Linked DNA regions of Bdellovibrio bacteriovorus str. Tiberius. The main gene of each other region encodes a partner of the protein of the gene in region 2 in a complex. Links are inferred from orthologs where the notes say so. Each region holds a gene or a part of one and is shown on either strand. Other genes may lie near its edges.

Region 1 (6,624 bases), 1.9 Mb from region 2 along the record:
GTCACCCAGGCCGCAGGCACCACACTGGTGATTTACGGCTTGGTGTCCATCATTGCTGCGGGTTTTGTGCTGATTCTGTCGTCACGTCGGTTGTGGCGGGCAGCGCTGGTGCAGATCGTACCAGCGGCCATCGCCTTGGGGCCGTTCCTTATCTAGAATTGCCCTTCACACACACCCGGTGTTGTCGTCAGCACCGGATTCGGATTATTTGAGAAGTAATCCTTCATATCCAAATCCAGGAACAGGTTTCCGCTTTTGCAGTTCTTGTAAAGAGCGCGGTACAAGCTGAGTAAATTGTTTTTGAAGATCTTGTATTCCGCCGCCGTGAACTGCAGGGAGTTGCGGAAATACGTTTCCATCGCAACTTGGGATTCCGGTGTTCCAAAGACCTGTCCATAAAGATGCATCACACCTTTATAAGTTTTCGGACTGAAGTGGCGCACCACCATAGTCGCATTCAGGAACAGATCCGCGTTGTCCTTCCAGGAATCATAGGTCGCAGACGTTTTTTTGACATCGGCAATAAGGGCGTATTTTTTCGCCGTGTTCATGTCAAAGCCGCCGTCGTTGTCCTTCAAAAGCATGACTTTCAAAGAAACTCCACTTTGTCTGATGGCGCTAAGGACTTCCTGCTCGGCCGGGGTCAACGTATTCGCAGGCTTCGCCAGAAGTTCTTTGTATTTTTTGTCAGAGATATCATCCACTTTCCCTTGTGCGGTTTTGAAGAACTGACGGCGCTTGTAGTGGATGTTGCCGATGCGATCGGCCTGATCCAGCAGGAAGTCCATTACCAGCATGTCGGAAGAATCCTGCATGCCCAGCATGCGCTGACCGGCTTTGGCCATTTCCGTGCCGCCCAGAACCTGCGCGATGGGACGGGGATCTTTCAGCAAAGGCCAGAACACGCTGCTGTTGCGGAACTGATCAATACGCGTCTTGTCCGATTTTAAACCGAAAGCTTCCGCATACAATTCTTCGTTACCCGGATTTTCTGCCAGCACGCCAAAAACCTGTCGTTTGTCTTCAGTCAGGATGCGTGTTGTCCAATAAGCGGTGGCATTGGCAGACAGTCCTCGGCGTTTGCCGTCTTTATAGAAAGAGGCCGGTACGATGCCCAAGCCATACGGAGGCTTGGTATAGACATCCGGCAGTTGCGACACGTTGCCATGTTTGGCGCGAACCAGGTGGCCGATCTGATCGTACCAGTATTGATTCAAATAGGTGTTACCCATCTGCAAACCCAGATAGCGGCCAGCCAGGGAATGATTTAGGACCGTATCCAGATCCACCGTGCGCAGAACACTTGGCGGAACGTCCACAGATTTGAAAAGTTGAGTCAGGCGGGAATAGCCCAGAATGCTTCCGACGGAAACTCCAGGAGCGGCAAATTTGAATTTCGCCTCTTTATCCGGATAGCCGGTTTTGTCCTTCATGGCTTTTTTCGCGGAACGGGTCAGGGGGCAGATTGTTTTTTGGAACTGCGCCTCGGTCATTCCTTTGGGGATGGTGTAGTATTCCACCGCCACCGAGGTACTGTTCACCTTCGGGCAGGCATAGTACATCTGTGTCTTGGGATGGTCGCCACGGGTGGCATACAGATTCATCGCACAAAGAGCGTCTTCATCTTTGTTGATTTTGTTTTCCAACCCCGGGAATCTTTGCAGGATGTAGCATTTTTCCGGAATGGCTTTTCCCGAAACTTCGATGTTGTAGGTTTTTACAGCGTGTTTATCAAATTGAGGATCCAGAAAGCTGTAGGCATTTGAACTGATCAGCGCGAAAGATAGAAATGCAGCAAGCATGGAAAAGTCTCCGTATTGTGAAACACGGAGACTAGGGCCGGTGAAAATAAAAACCAAGTTACTTTATTGCAAGCCTGTTTAGCGTACGTACTTCACGCCGTTTTTGGAATCCAGCGTGAGCGACGCCGGCAGGGAGCTGAGGCTTTGCTGAGTGCCAGATGAATTGTAATAGCGAATTGTCAGCTGATTCGTTTCAGAAAAGACAAGTTCAACATATCCCTGCGGAGTGCGAGTGCTGGTGCCCACCAAATATCGTGGAGAGCTTCCTGCACACGGCATGGAAACAACCTGTAATTTTTTACCATCCGGATAAGTGTAGTGGCCGGAATAGAATCCATGGGAATGACCAAAGATCACCAGGTCCACATTGTGACTTAGTAAGATGGCTTCCAGGGTGTTGCTGCCAGCAGTGCGGCGTTCGCCCGCCAGAACTCCGTTTTCATAAACCGTCGAGCTGTTGGCTTTGCTGCTGACGATCGAGTACAGCGGAATATGGCCATAGACCACGCGAGCACGGGCCCCTTTGGCGCGAGCAGAAGACAGCTGTTCCTTCAGCCACGCCAGTTGGGCAGTGCGGTTGGAAAGTTTGGAATAGTTGGCGTCATCCAAAGAAACAAAGAACACGTCTTCTTTGATAAAGGAATAATAGAACGGGAAGTTGTCGTCATCGACGTATTCCACGTTGGGTTTGTTGTTACCCCAGAACGAATCATACAGGCGGCGTTCCTGCGCATAATAGGCATCGTGATTGCCCGGCGTCGGCAGGAACGGAATGTTCGCGTCGCGCATGAACGACAGAACTTTTTTCGAAAACTGATTCCACATGTTCACATAGGTGCTGTCAGAAAGGCTTTTCTTTTCGCCGTCGATGTAATCACCCACACCAAGAATGGCCGCCGGCTGACGCGCGATCATGGACTTCACAATTGAGATCGTGGCGCTGGCATAAGTGCCGCTGGTATCGATGTTCATATCAGCGAAAGCATGGATCTTCAGCGACTTGGCGCTGTCTTTGATCTCATCGTCAGGCTCGGGGGGTGTCGGTGTTGACGGCTCGTCCGTCCCCGGTACCGACTGGGAATTGTCTGTGTCCGTGCCCGGAAGGGCTGTGCTTAGGACGTCAGAGGTTGATGGGGCACACGCAGCGAGAGTTGAAACGAGCAAAAAGGCCGCAAGAATATTTTTTGAGGCGGTGACTTTTGTTTTCATACAGTATGTATCGTAACAAAGGTCTGATTTATTAAGCCAAATTAATGCTGAATGTGAGTATGTAAAATGGACTCAGGTCTAAGTTCATTTTCCTGCTGGAGCTATAGACAGTTTTTGTGAATTTACAGAGAGAACAAGAGTGATTGTAATAAACGGGATGAACGGCGTGTTACCCCAGCAACCGAGCGCTGCCGGGGCTTTTGCATTCTTTTTGTTTGTTTAGATTTCAATATTTTTGCAGAGCCATTCTTCCACTTCGGAAAGGCCCAGATTCAATTCGCTGTGTTTGCCACGAACACTCATAAGTGCTTCGCGAACAGCGTCGCCACGATAAGCTTTGCCACGCAAAGCCTCCGTCAAATCTTCAATCACATGCGGGTACAGGCAGTCGGTATAGATTTTCAAATCCTTGATCTGACCATCTTCCACTTTGAAATGGAAATCAAAGAAACCCAGGGACAGATATTCATCCATCTTGTGGCTGAATTCCAGAGTGTTGCCATACAGCCAGTTCCAAGAGCTGAGCAGGTCATACTGTTCCTTCAGCTGCGGGATCAGTTTCAGGCTGTCCATGGTCAGGGATTCCACTTCGGCTTTACCGGCATAGAAGTTTTCAAAGGACTTTACCAATGTCGTCACGATCTGATCGTGGTTGATCCCCGGGGATACTTCCGTCAGGTTCGCCACGCGGGCACGGACGGATTCTTTGCCTTTGGCCTGAAGTTTTTTTGGATTGGGTGTCAGGTAATTTCCCAGACGGGTCAGATCAGTATTTAGCAACAAAGTGCCGTGGTGGAAAGCGCGGTCTTTCTTTTCGCGGTAAGCACTGCCGCTGAATTTGCGGGGTCCATCCGGGAATGGGATCAGCAGGTCATTGCGCCCGGAAGCTTCGCCCTGAATGCCGAAAGTTTTCAAAGCATCAAAGATGATCTGAACATTGTTTTCGCGCTTATAGGATTCTTTCGGCGACAGGAATGTGAAATTGGTGTTTTGCAAATCATGGAAGACGGCACCACCACCGGTCGTGCGACGGGCCAGATGAACTTTTTCATCTTTCATTTTGGCGAGGTTGCATTCCGACCAAGGGTTCTGATTGCGCCCGATCACCACGGTTTCTTCATTGCGCCACAAAAACAGCACCTGCTGGGATGGATCCAGATTGTGAAAGATCCATTCTTCCGTGGCCAGGTTAAGGTGAGGATTCAAACTGTCTGACAGAAACACTTTAAGCTTTTGCATGGGTTTGAACCTAATCGCCCCCGCGGAAGGGGTCAAGAACGAGGCGGCGCGCGACCCTTTACTTTTTGCGCAATATGGGCTTTAATGGCCTTGTATCTCAGTTCTGCGACTGATGTGCCCGGACGATGTGCGACGTACCCGGTAAGGACAAGACGACGCTTTTTTCTAACGAAAGGAGTGTTGGTATGTCTAACACAGTAGCATGGATCATTTTGGCAATCGCAGGTCTTCTTGAAGTCGGTTGGGCCATCGGCCTTAAATACACCGAAGGTTTCACAAAACTCGTACCCAGTGTTCTCACTTTGGTTGCATTGGCGGGCAGTATGTTTTTGCTGGCGCGGGCAGCGACAGTGCTTCCCATCGGTACAGCTTACGGCGTGTGGGTGGGGATCGGTGCTTTGGGTGCAGCGATTCTGGGGATTTTCCTGTTTAATGAGGCCGCGACCCCAGCTCGCCTGTTCTTCCTAGCGTTGTTGCTTGTTTCCATCATTGGGTTGAAAGCGACAGCGGGCGGGCACTAAAGTCCCTCATTCCAACGGGGGAGTATTCTGAAAAAACATCAAATTTGAGAGGGGATCTGGACTATGGCCCTCTCTCTGTTGCCAGTTTTTAATCCGAATCTGTCAAGGTTCGGAAAAAGCTGGAGTTGTCGTATGTTCATCCGTGGATTCAGAAAACTTTCGTTCACTCAACAGTTAACTTTGCCTATCGCCCTTGTAGGCACACTGGTGCTTGGGGGCATTGCCTTCTTGGCGGTGCAAGACTCGTTCAAAGACGCCAAGAAATCAGCGCACACGATGTCTGAAGAGATGGGCCGCAAGTATGCACAGCAGATTAAATCATATCTGGATAAATCCTTTGCGCAGGCCGAAGTTGTGGGCCGTCATCTGGCGATGGAAGCTGAAACTCACCAGCAGGATCGCAAGAAAAGCTATCAGTTGCTGCGTGAAGTTCTAAAAAGTGATTCCCAGTATCTAGCCACATGGTCGGCGTGGGAGCCCAATGCCTATGACGGTAAAGATGCGCAGTTTGCCAATACCGAATTCCATGAAAAGACCGGACGCGTGTACCCGTGGTGGGTGCGCCAGGGTGATCAGATCATTTATAAAACTTTGCTGAACGAAGAAACCCCGGATCTGGGGGATTGGTACTTCCAGCCGATGCAAACCAAACAAAGCATGCTGGTGGAACCTTACAAAGACACCGTCAATGGCAAAGAGCTGGTGATGACGTCTGCAGTTTATACCGTTGTGCAAAATGGAACCGCCAAGGGCCTGGTGGGTATTGATATCAGTCTTGATACAATCAAAGAGCTGGTGGCAGAAATCCGTCCCTTTGCGGATTCCCAGTCGTTCCTGGTCTCTGACAAAATGATGGTGGTCGCAGGGCCAAATCAGGACGAAGTGATGCAGGAGTTCAGGGCCGACAGCGCTTTGCAGGCCCTGCTGCAAAAACATGAAGTTGGTGGCATTGATATCAATACCGAACGCGGCAAAGAGTTTTTCCTGGTGATGCCGGTATCTATCTATGATCTTTCTCAGAAGTGGACCTTGGTCATTCGCACTCCGGAAAAAACCATTCTGGCGTCAGCCTATGCATCACTTTGGAGGCAGCTGGGGTTTTCCCTGGTCGGGCTTATGATGCTGATGTCCGTGGTGTACTTTGGCGCCAAACGTTCCGAGAAAAAGATTTCAACATTGTCCCAGGGTTTGAGTGAATCCTCTGCCGGGATCACCGAGGACATTCAGCATTTGAATTCCACGGGCGGGCAGCTGGCGGAATCATCGACTCGCGCGGCGGCTTCGATTGAGGAAACCGTGGCGTCTTTGGAAGAGATCACTTCCATGGTTCGTCTGAACACCGGCAACGCCCAGAATGCAGCGATGCTTTCCGGAGATTCGGCACGTCTGGCTAAAACCGGGGAAGAAAAGATCCTGGAGCTGGTGCAGACCATGACCCAGATTGAATCCTCTTCCCAGAAAATTGAAGAGATCATTTCCATCATTGACGACATTGCCTTTCAGACGAATCTGCTGGCCTTAAACGCTTCGGTAGAGGCCGCCCGCGCAGGCGAGCATGGCAAGGGTTTTGCGGTTGTGGCGGAAGCCGTGCGTTCCCTGGCGCAAAGATCTGCGGTGGCCGCCAAAGACATCACCCAGCTGATTTCCACCAGTGTGGTGCAGGTTAAGCAGGGGACCGTGCTGGTTCGTGCCAATGGTGATGTATTAAAGCAAATGTCTTCAAGTATTGAAAAAGTGGCGACGCTGAATTCTGAAATCGCCAGCGCCAGCCAACAGCAGTCGGCGGGGATTGAACAAATCAATGTGGCAATAAACCAGCTGGATCAGGTCATTCAAGGCAATGCCGCTGAAGC
Region 2 (6,618 bases):
CGTCAAAAACTCGCCGAACATTACAGAATTTTATCGAATATCAACAACTTACGGTTTCGACCTCTTTCATCGATCGCAATGATTTCGGAATCACTTTTGTACGAAAAATTCGCCAAATTTTGCAGCCACACAAACAGTTTTTCCTCGTCACGTTGTGGCCCCAGTATCAATCGGTCCGCACTTAAAACACCCGTTTCAGTCAAAGAGCGAACAATTTCCAGAATCGTGTGTGCACCGACACCGGCGATCACCACGCTGCCTTGAACGGGCTGTTCAAGCTGTCCTCCCGGCCGCGGATGGAAAAACGCCTGACAGGCCGAATCGTCGCGGAAGTATTCATTCTGAAAGCGCTGCTCCAGACGCTCGATGATGTGCGGGACCTGGTCGACAAAGTGAACCTCGGTGAACAAACCGCTTTCATAGGCGTTTAAACCCATATAGCCGTGGTCGCAGCAGAAGTCCCAGACAGGCTTTCCGGGCAAAAGATGATCGTAAATAAGCTGCATGCGACGCGAGAGTTTGAACATAGGGCGCAAGATAGAATCCTCATTGACTGAATGTCACGGGGAAAGGATTATGCAACCGCATGAAAAAGACACCTTTAGCAGACACACATGAAAAGCTGGGCGCCCGCATGGTCGACTTTGCCGGTTGGTATATGCCCGTTCAATACATCGGTCTTCGTGAAGAGCACAACAACGTGCGCACGAACGTAGGCCTGTTCGACGTTTCCCACATGGGCGAAATCCGTGTGAAAGGCCCTAAAGCCGTGGAAACCTTGGAATGGCTGACGACCAATGACGTTTCCAAACTGAACGACGGCGAAGCACAGTATTCTTTGCTGCCGAATGATCAGGGCGGCCTGGTTGACGATATCATCGTTTACTGCCTGTCTAAAGATTCTGACTATCTGGTGTGTGTGAACGCCTCCAACAAAGACAAAGACTTTGCCTGGATGACCAAACACAACAAGGGCTCTGATATGACGGACGAATCCGATCTTTGGGGTCAGATCGCCATTCAAGGCCCGAAAGCTTTGGAGCTGTGCGACCGTGTCTTTGACATCAAAGTCAGTGAAATGAAGTCCTTCACCGTAAAATCCGGCACTTTCAAGGGCCACAAGATCATGATCGCCACCACTGGCTACACCGGCGAAAAAGGCTGTGAAGTCTTTGTCGAGGCGGCGGGCACGGCGGACCTGTGGATGACTTTACTGGAAACAGGCAAAGACCTGGGCTGCATGGGCATCGGTTTGGGCGCTCGTGACACTCTGAGAACCGAAATGAAGTATTCCCTGTACGGTCATGAGATCGATGACACAACGAATCCATACGAAGCGGGCCTTGGCTGGGTTATTAAACCGGCTAAAAAGGACTTCATGAATAAAGCCCAAATCGTGGGCAAAAAAGAAGCCGGCCTAACCAGAAATCTTGTGGGATTTAAGATGCTTGAGAAGGGCATCCCCCGTCAGGGATACAGCCTGTTTTCTTTTGACAACAAAGAAATCGGCAAGGTAACTAGTGGTACACACTCACCGACCCTGGACGAGCCTATCGGTATTGCTTTTATCGATGTGGCTTACGCGAAAGAAGGAACTGAATTCCTTCTGGATATCCGCGGCCGTAAGGTGAAAGCCGTGGTTTGTAAAACCCCGTTTGTAACGAAATAAGGAGCCTCAAATGGCATTTCATATCCCTGAAGACTACTACTACACAAAAGAACACGAATGGGCTCAAGTTGACGAGAACATCGTAACCGTAGGTATCACTGAGTTCGCTCAAGACCAATTGGGTGAAGTGGTTTACGTGGAACTTCCAGAAGAAGGTCAAAAAATCACTCAAGGCCAAACTTTCGGTGTTATTGAGTCCGTAAAAGCCGTGAGCGACCTTTACGCTCCTGTTTCCGGCACTGTAATCGAAGTAAACGCGTCCCTGGGCGACGATCCTTCTGTTTTGAACGACGATCCAGTAAATGAAGGCTGGTTGGTTCGTATCGAAATGGATACCGAAAAAGAGCTGGCAAACCTGATGAGAGCTCCAGATTACAAAAAATTGATCAGCGAGAAGTAATTTTCTTGCATTAGCCTAGGTAACTAGGCTATCAATGTTCTTCGAATTTAAGGTGTGCCCCGCTGGTGAAATTGGCAGACACGCTAGACTTAGGATCTAGTGCGCAAGCGTGGGGGTTCAAGTCCCTCGCGGGGCACCAAATCTTTCCCTTGGGAAAGATCCGCAAAAGAAGCTGACTGAATAAGTCGGCTTTTTTTATGCCCGAAATCTGAGTCCACTAGCGTTTGCAATCAATAGTCGACAGCCCCTTGGTGGCATTCCTAATCGTCTTTATGGCTACATCGCCCTTTTTAATTCTTAAGTATTCACAACTCACGGTGCCGCAATTTTCGCTGGAGAACACATAGTCCACACCCATTTCCCTGTCGGCTACGGTGACCGTTTTTTCAGCTCCCCAAATTCGTTCACCCAAGGCCTGGAATTCTTCAATATGTTGACGCGACAACGGAATGATCCTCGCGCCAGGTTTCGACGAAGTTGAAATAATTAAATTGTTTCCAATCTGCTGCATCTGAAGAACAGACTGAACACATTGTCCCGTATGCGCTTTATATGAATTATCAGCAGTGAAGGTATATCCACGGGCATTGAAAGTTGAATAGTTTTGCAGGAAGGCACCGGATATCTGGTACCGACGATCATCAATGTTAGCAAGCCCCAGATATTCGTGAAGAAGAATCGCCATCGCACGACTCTGCACTTCCAGCAAGTCCAGCCCGCATAGCTTATTGGATAAATAAATCTCATTGGTGTCAGAATAGTTAATTGCATCCTTTGTCTGCCCATCCAGAGTCAGATTTTCACTTAGGTAAAACTTAGCCACTGATATCTTGTGCAGCAAGAAAGCTCTTTGCCCCTCGCTCAACAGCGTGGGCATCTCAGCAAGTAAACTGACCAGCTTCTCTGTGTTCTGGTGAATGGAAAGAGCACAAGAATTTCCACCGCCCCCAGTACGAGGCCCCTGTGTTTTCAAAAATGTCTGAAAGTCCTTGAGGTTTTTACCCAAGGCATTGTCCAGAATCAAAGATCCTTCCGGTCGAGCCACGGGCTTAACTTCGATACGAACGGCATCAGGCGCCTTTACCTGCGACAACTGAGGTAGCTTTAACTTTTCGGTCCCAGCATCCAATGCAAAGGTATTCAACGCAAAAAGCGTCACACAGGTGATCAAAATTTTTTCGCAAAATTTCGTGCAGATCATTTAAGTGTCCTTTGCATTCTTTAACTCCTAAGAAAGCAAGGGACATACCACAGTCGTGTCTCATAGTGAGACGGCCATCTAAACCCGGAAAAGATCTATATTAAAGCAATAGGCGTCTTCGGGCTCTGACGGGTCAGCGACCTTATTAAAATCACTGATGAAGTAGGCGATCTTTTTCTTCAACTTTTCAAAGTCCTCTTCAGAGAAGGACTGAATAGAACTATAGTGAGTGGCCTCCCGGTCATTCTTTTGAACATTATCCATGGCGCGCGCACGCCAGTTCGTATGATGACTGCTGATCCAGACGCTGCTGTCTTCCAGATGAATATTCGATGAGTTCCAGCGATATTTATCACCACTTTTTTTGATAAGTTCCATTTTCTCAAGATAGCCGATAACCGTGGCAACACTTGCCTGATTTAGATTCAGCCGTTTTTCAAGGCTCGCTATACTTTGAAACTGCGGCACCGACGTCAGGGTATGGATAGCCGTCGCAAGCCAGGTAGCATAATAAAAGCCGATGTTTGAATCCTGCTCAGAAACGATCACAGAGTCCTTCTGCTGATTCTTAAGCCTGAAGGCCTCGCGGCTCATTTCCCTGGCTTTGGATTCAAGGCGGCGGCGAAGTGCCGGAGTGACAGCCTTTTCCTTATCAATCAACAGATAGAAATAGTCCTGCTCATAGTCAGACATATTCAGATATTCGGCGACTCCGAAGGCCTGATCCAGGCTCAACTGCCCTTTTCCATTCAGACAGGCTGACAAATATGACTTTTGGGTATTGGCGGCCTCCGACAGCCGGGTCAGCGCACCCCTTTCGGAGTCGCAATAGGCTCTTAAGAACGTCTTATAAGACTTGAAATCAAATATATTCATCAGCCAATACCCACTCGCTAAAGTTTAGACAATTGTACACTAATAATGAACATAACGTTTACTAATTAATAACATCTATATTTTTTTGAGACAATGCCTCGGGTATCTTGCATTTGAGTTTACGAATAACGAAAAACAACCTTAAAGGAGTTCTCAATGAAACAAGCGTTCTGTGCACTTATGATCCTGGGTCTGGCTTCTACATCCTTCGCCGCTAAGCCCTACTATACCTGCAACCTGAATTACGCCGGTAACTCAGTACAAGCGGATTCTGAAGTTCTGATTCAATTTAAAAACGGCAAAGTGGCAGTCAAGGGCACTGGCACAACCGGGACATGTATTGGTGACGTAAAGTTCATGGGAAGCGAAGGTCACTATGCCGCCTATTTCGAACACGATGGCAGAACCAACACGACCTGCACCACCTACAATAATATCCAGTGGCTCTCTACCAGCGAAGGTTATGCCTCCATCAGTCCGAATGCAACCGTCGACCTTGCTGATGTCAGCATCGGCGGCATCTGGGCAAGGTACACCTGCAAATAACCCAAATAAATATTTAGAAAAGAAATAACGTAAAAAATAATCTTAAGGAGTTTTTATGAAAAACATGATCTTGGTATCTCTATTCACAGTTATGACCGCTTCTTCTGCCTTTGCCAACTACAGCGATTCTTTGCAAAAAATCAGTGCTGCACTAACTGATGCTAGCGTTGCATCTGCCCTGAAAGGCGAAGCCGTGCAAAAAGTGGAAATTGGTGGTGATGACAATCTTGACGTTCAAATCACTTCCGACAGCTGCCAAACGATCGTAGGCTTGACGTACATCATCTCCAACGATGCAGTCGTTGGCTATAAGGTTGAAAACATCGCCACTTGCCAATAATCCCAAGCAAACCGAAAGAATAATTCCAATGAAGCCGACTGAACAAGTTGGCTTCTTTCATTTATCCCGCTTTTCTATTTACAGGTTCACCCAGCAGTATTCCGTTGAATCGTTCTTTGAGCTTAACAAGCTGAGTTTCTTTTTTTGGGTACCTGCCATAGTTTGCGCGGATTCGGTCGTACCAGCGGTGATAGCGTTCATGATCGTTTCGCGGCATCACACACAAGTTTGAGGGCCGGTTGTCACTGCGACGGCCATTGATGTGATGGACGACTTCCCACGGCTTCAATCGTCGTCCCAGGATTCTTTCGGCGACCACGCGATGCTCGTACCGAGGTCTTCCATAGGTTGACTTTCTAAGAACATAACCATCTCGGTTTTTTGAAGACAGAAGCCACGATAACGGCAAAAAGATCAATTTAACCGGAAGACTTGCAACAAGCCAGACAAAGCGAATGAGACTAAGGCGTCGTCTTCGAGATCTCATGAAGGACTTATCGGCGAAACACGCTGGACCATTAGCCAGGTCGCCAATGACTCAGAATGGGAATCAGTCCCTACAGCATCATATCCACAAAGGATTTATAGAAACCTGCGCCGCACTTGGCGGTGTCTTCATAGAATTTCACGGCTTGTTTGGTTCGGTGGTTCATCGGTTGCTCGGTTCGCACAGTGGCGTCTTTCGCAGTATCGACTGTCGCAGGCTTGGAAGACTCGGCCCGGCTGGAAACCTTGGATTCAGAGGCAGGCTTTGGGGCTTCCTGCGCGGAAGATTTTGTTTCTTGTTTTGGTGGCTCGGCAGTTTTGGCATTTGCTTTCGCTGCGGCCTTGGCGGCAGCTTCGAAATCCGGTCCTGACCATTTTTTTTGTTCCGGTTTTGGATTTACAGATTCTGTTTTTGCGGAAGGCTGCGCCGTCGATGCCGGCTTGGCGGTCGTTTTTGGTGCGGACTTCACCGTGGCGTCGTATCTTTGGCGGGCCATCGGGTCCATCAGAGTGTCGCGGGACACGTTCAGCTTTTTCATCACTTCGGTTGCGGCGCGCAGTTTTTGCGGATCGTTTTGATAGCGATCCGGATGATAGGTTTTCATCAGGCGACGATAGGCTGTGCGGATCTCGGCCTCTGAAGCGTTCTTACTGACATTCAAAATGTCATAATGGCTGCTTTGTGAATTCATGATACGGCGAACTTCATCCGCAGTCTGTGCCAGTGTCACAACCGGCAAAACCAAAGGCAGCAACAGCATCAGAATCAGATTCTTCATTTGCACACCCCCGATTTGGAAGATTCACGAATGGCATCAGCAGCTTTTTCCGGCTTCTTCTTCAACAGTGCCAGAACTTCCTTACGCTGATCTTTAGGTAAATCGGACAGATAACCCAGGAACATCCCCATCTCTTCTGAATTCACCTGCTTCTGGCTGGTTTCCAGAACCTTTAAAACGTCTTTGTCGGAAGAGATTTCTTTCAATGATGTTGCCATGGACTTCACGGCGTCCGCTTCAACCTTGGCACCTTCTTTGGCCACTTTTGCATAAGACCCCAAGCGCGAAGCCTGAGCGGCGTTTTTCATGACCTTCAAACCC

Evidence for each region.
Region 1: the proteins of gcvH (region 2) and BDT_RS12260 are in contact, whole or in part, in a crystal structure (PDB 3A7A), measured with the Escherichia coli proteins. The link is inferred for Bdellovibrio bacteriovorus str. Tiberius from one-to-one orthologs.

Annotation. Positions count from the first base shown.
Region 1 is NC_019567.1:2,577,259-2,583,882, reverse strand. What follows is about bases 2,241-5,222. They hold BDT_RS12260 (lipoate--protein ligase), read right to left. Parts: upstream 4,251-5,222; coding sequence 3,231-4,250; downstream 2,241-3,230. Other genes in these bases: BDT_RS12250 (methyl-accepting chemotaxis protein), read left to right, coding at 4,904-5,222; sugE (quaternary ammonium compound efflux SMR transporter SugE), read left to right, coding at 4,436-4,771; BDT_RS12265 (metallophosphoesterase family protein), read right to left, coding at 2,241-3,011. In the rest of the region: BDT_RS12275 (DUF1304 domain-containing protein), read left to right, coding at 1-156; BDT_RS12270 (hypothetical protein), read right to left, coding at 153-1,802; more of BDT_RS12265, read right to left, coding at 1,881-2,240; more of BDT_RS12250, read left to right, coding at 5,223-6,624. UniProt on the Escherichia coli protein: Catalyzes both the ATP-dependent activation of exogenously supplied lipoate to lipoyl-AMP and the transfer of the activated lipoyl onto the lipoyl domains of lipoate-dependent enzymes.
Region 2 is NC_019567.1:654,225-660,842, reverse strand. What follows is about bases 399-3,374. They hold gcvH (glycine cleavage system protein GcvH), read left to right. Parts: upstream 399-1,679; coding sequence 1,680-2,069; downstream 2,070-3,374. Other genes in these bases: BDT_RS03250 (DUF4423 domain-containing protein), read right to left, coding at 3,349-3,374; BDT_RS03255 (hypothetical protein), read right to left, coding at 2,287-3,270; gcvT (glycine cleavage system aminomethyltransferase GcvT), read left to right, coding at 587-1,669; BDT_RS03275 (SAM-dependent methyltransferase), read right to left, coding at 399-527. Also shown: more of BDT_RS03275, read right to left, coding at 21-398; more of BDT_RS03250, read right to left, coding at 3,375-4,146; BDT_RS03245 (hypothetical protein), read left to right, coding at 4,303-4,692; BDT_RS03240 (hypothetical protein), read left to right, coding at 4,748-5,032; BDT_RS19525 (HNH endonuclease signature motif containing protein), read right to left, coding at 5,094-5,519; BDT_RS03235 (J domain-containing protein), read right to left, coding at 5,590-6,297; BDT_RS03230 (hypothetical protein), read right to left, coding at 6,294-6,618. UniProt on the Escherichia coli protein: The glycine cleavage system catalyzes the degradation of glycine. The H protein shuttles the methylamine group of glycine from the P protein to the T protein.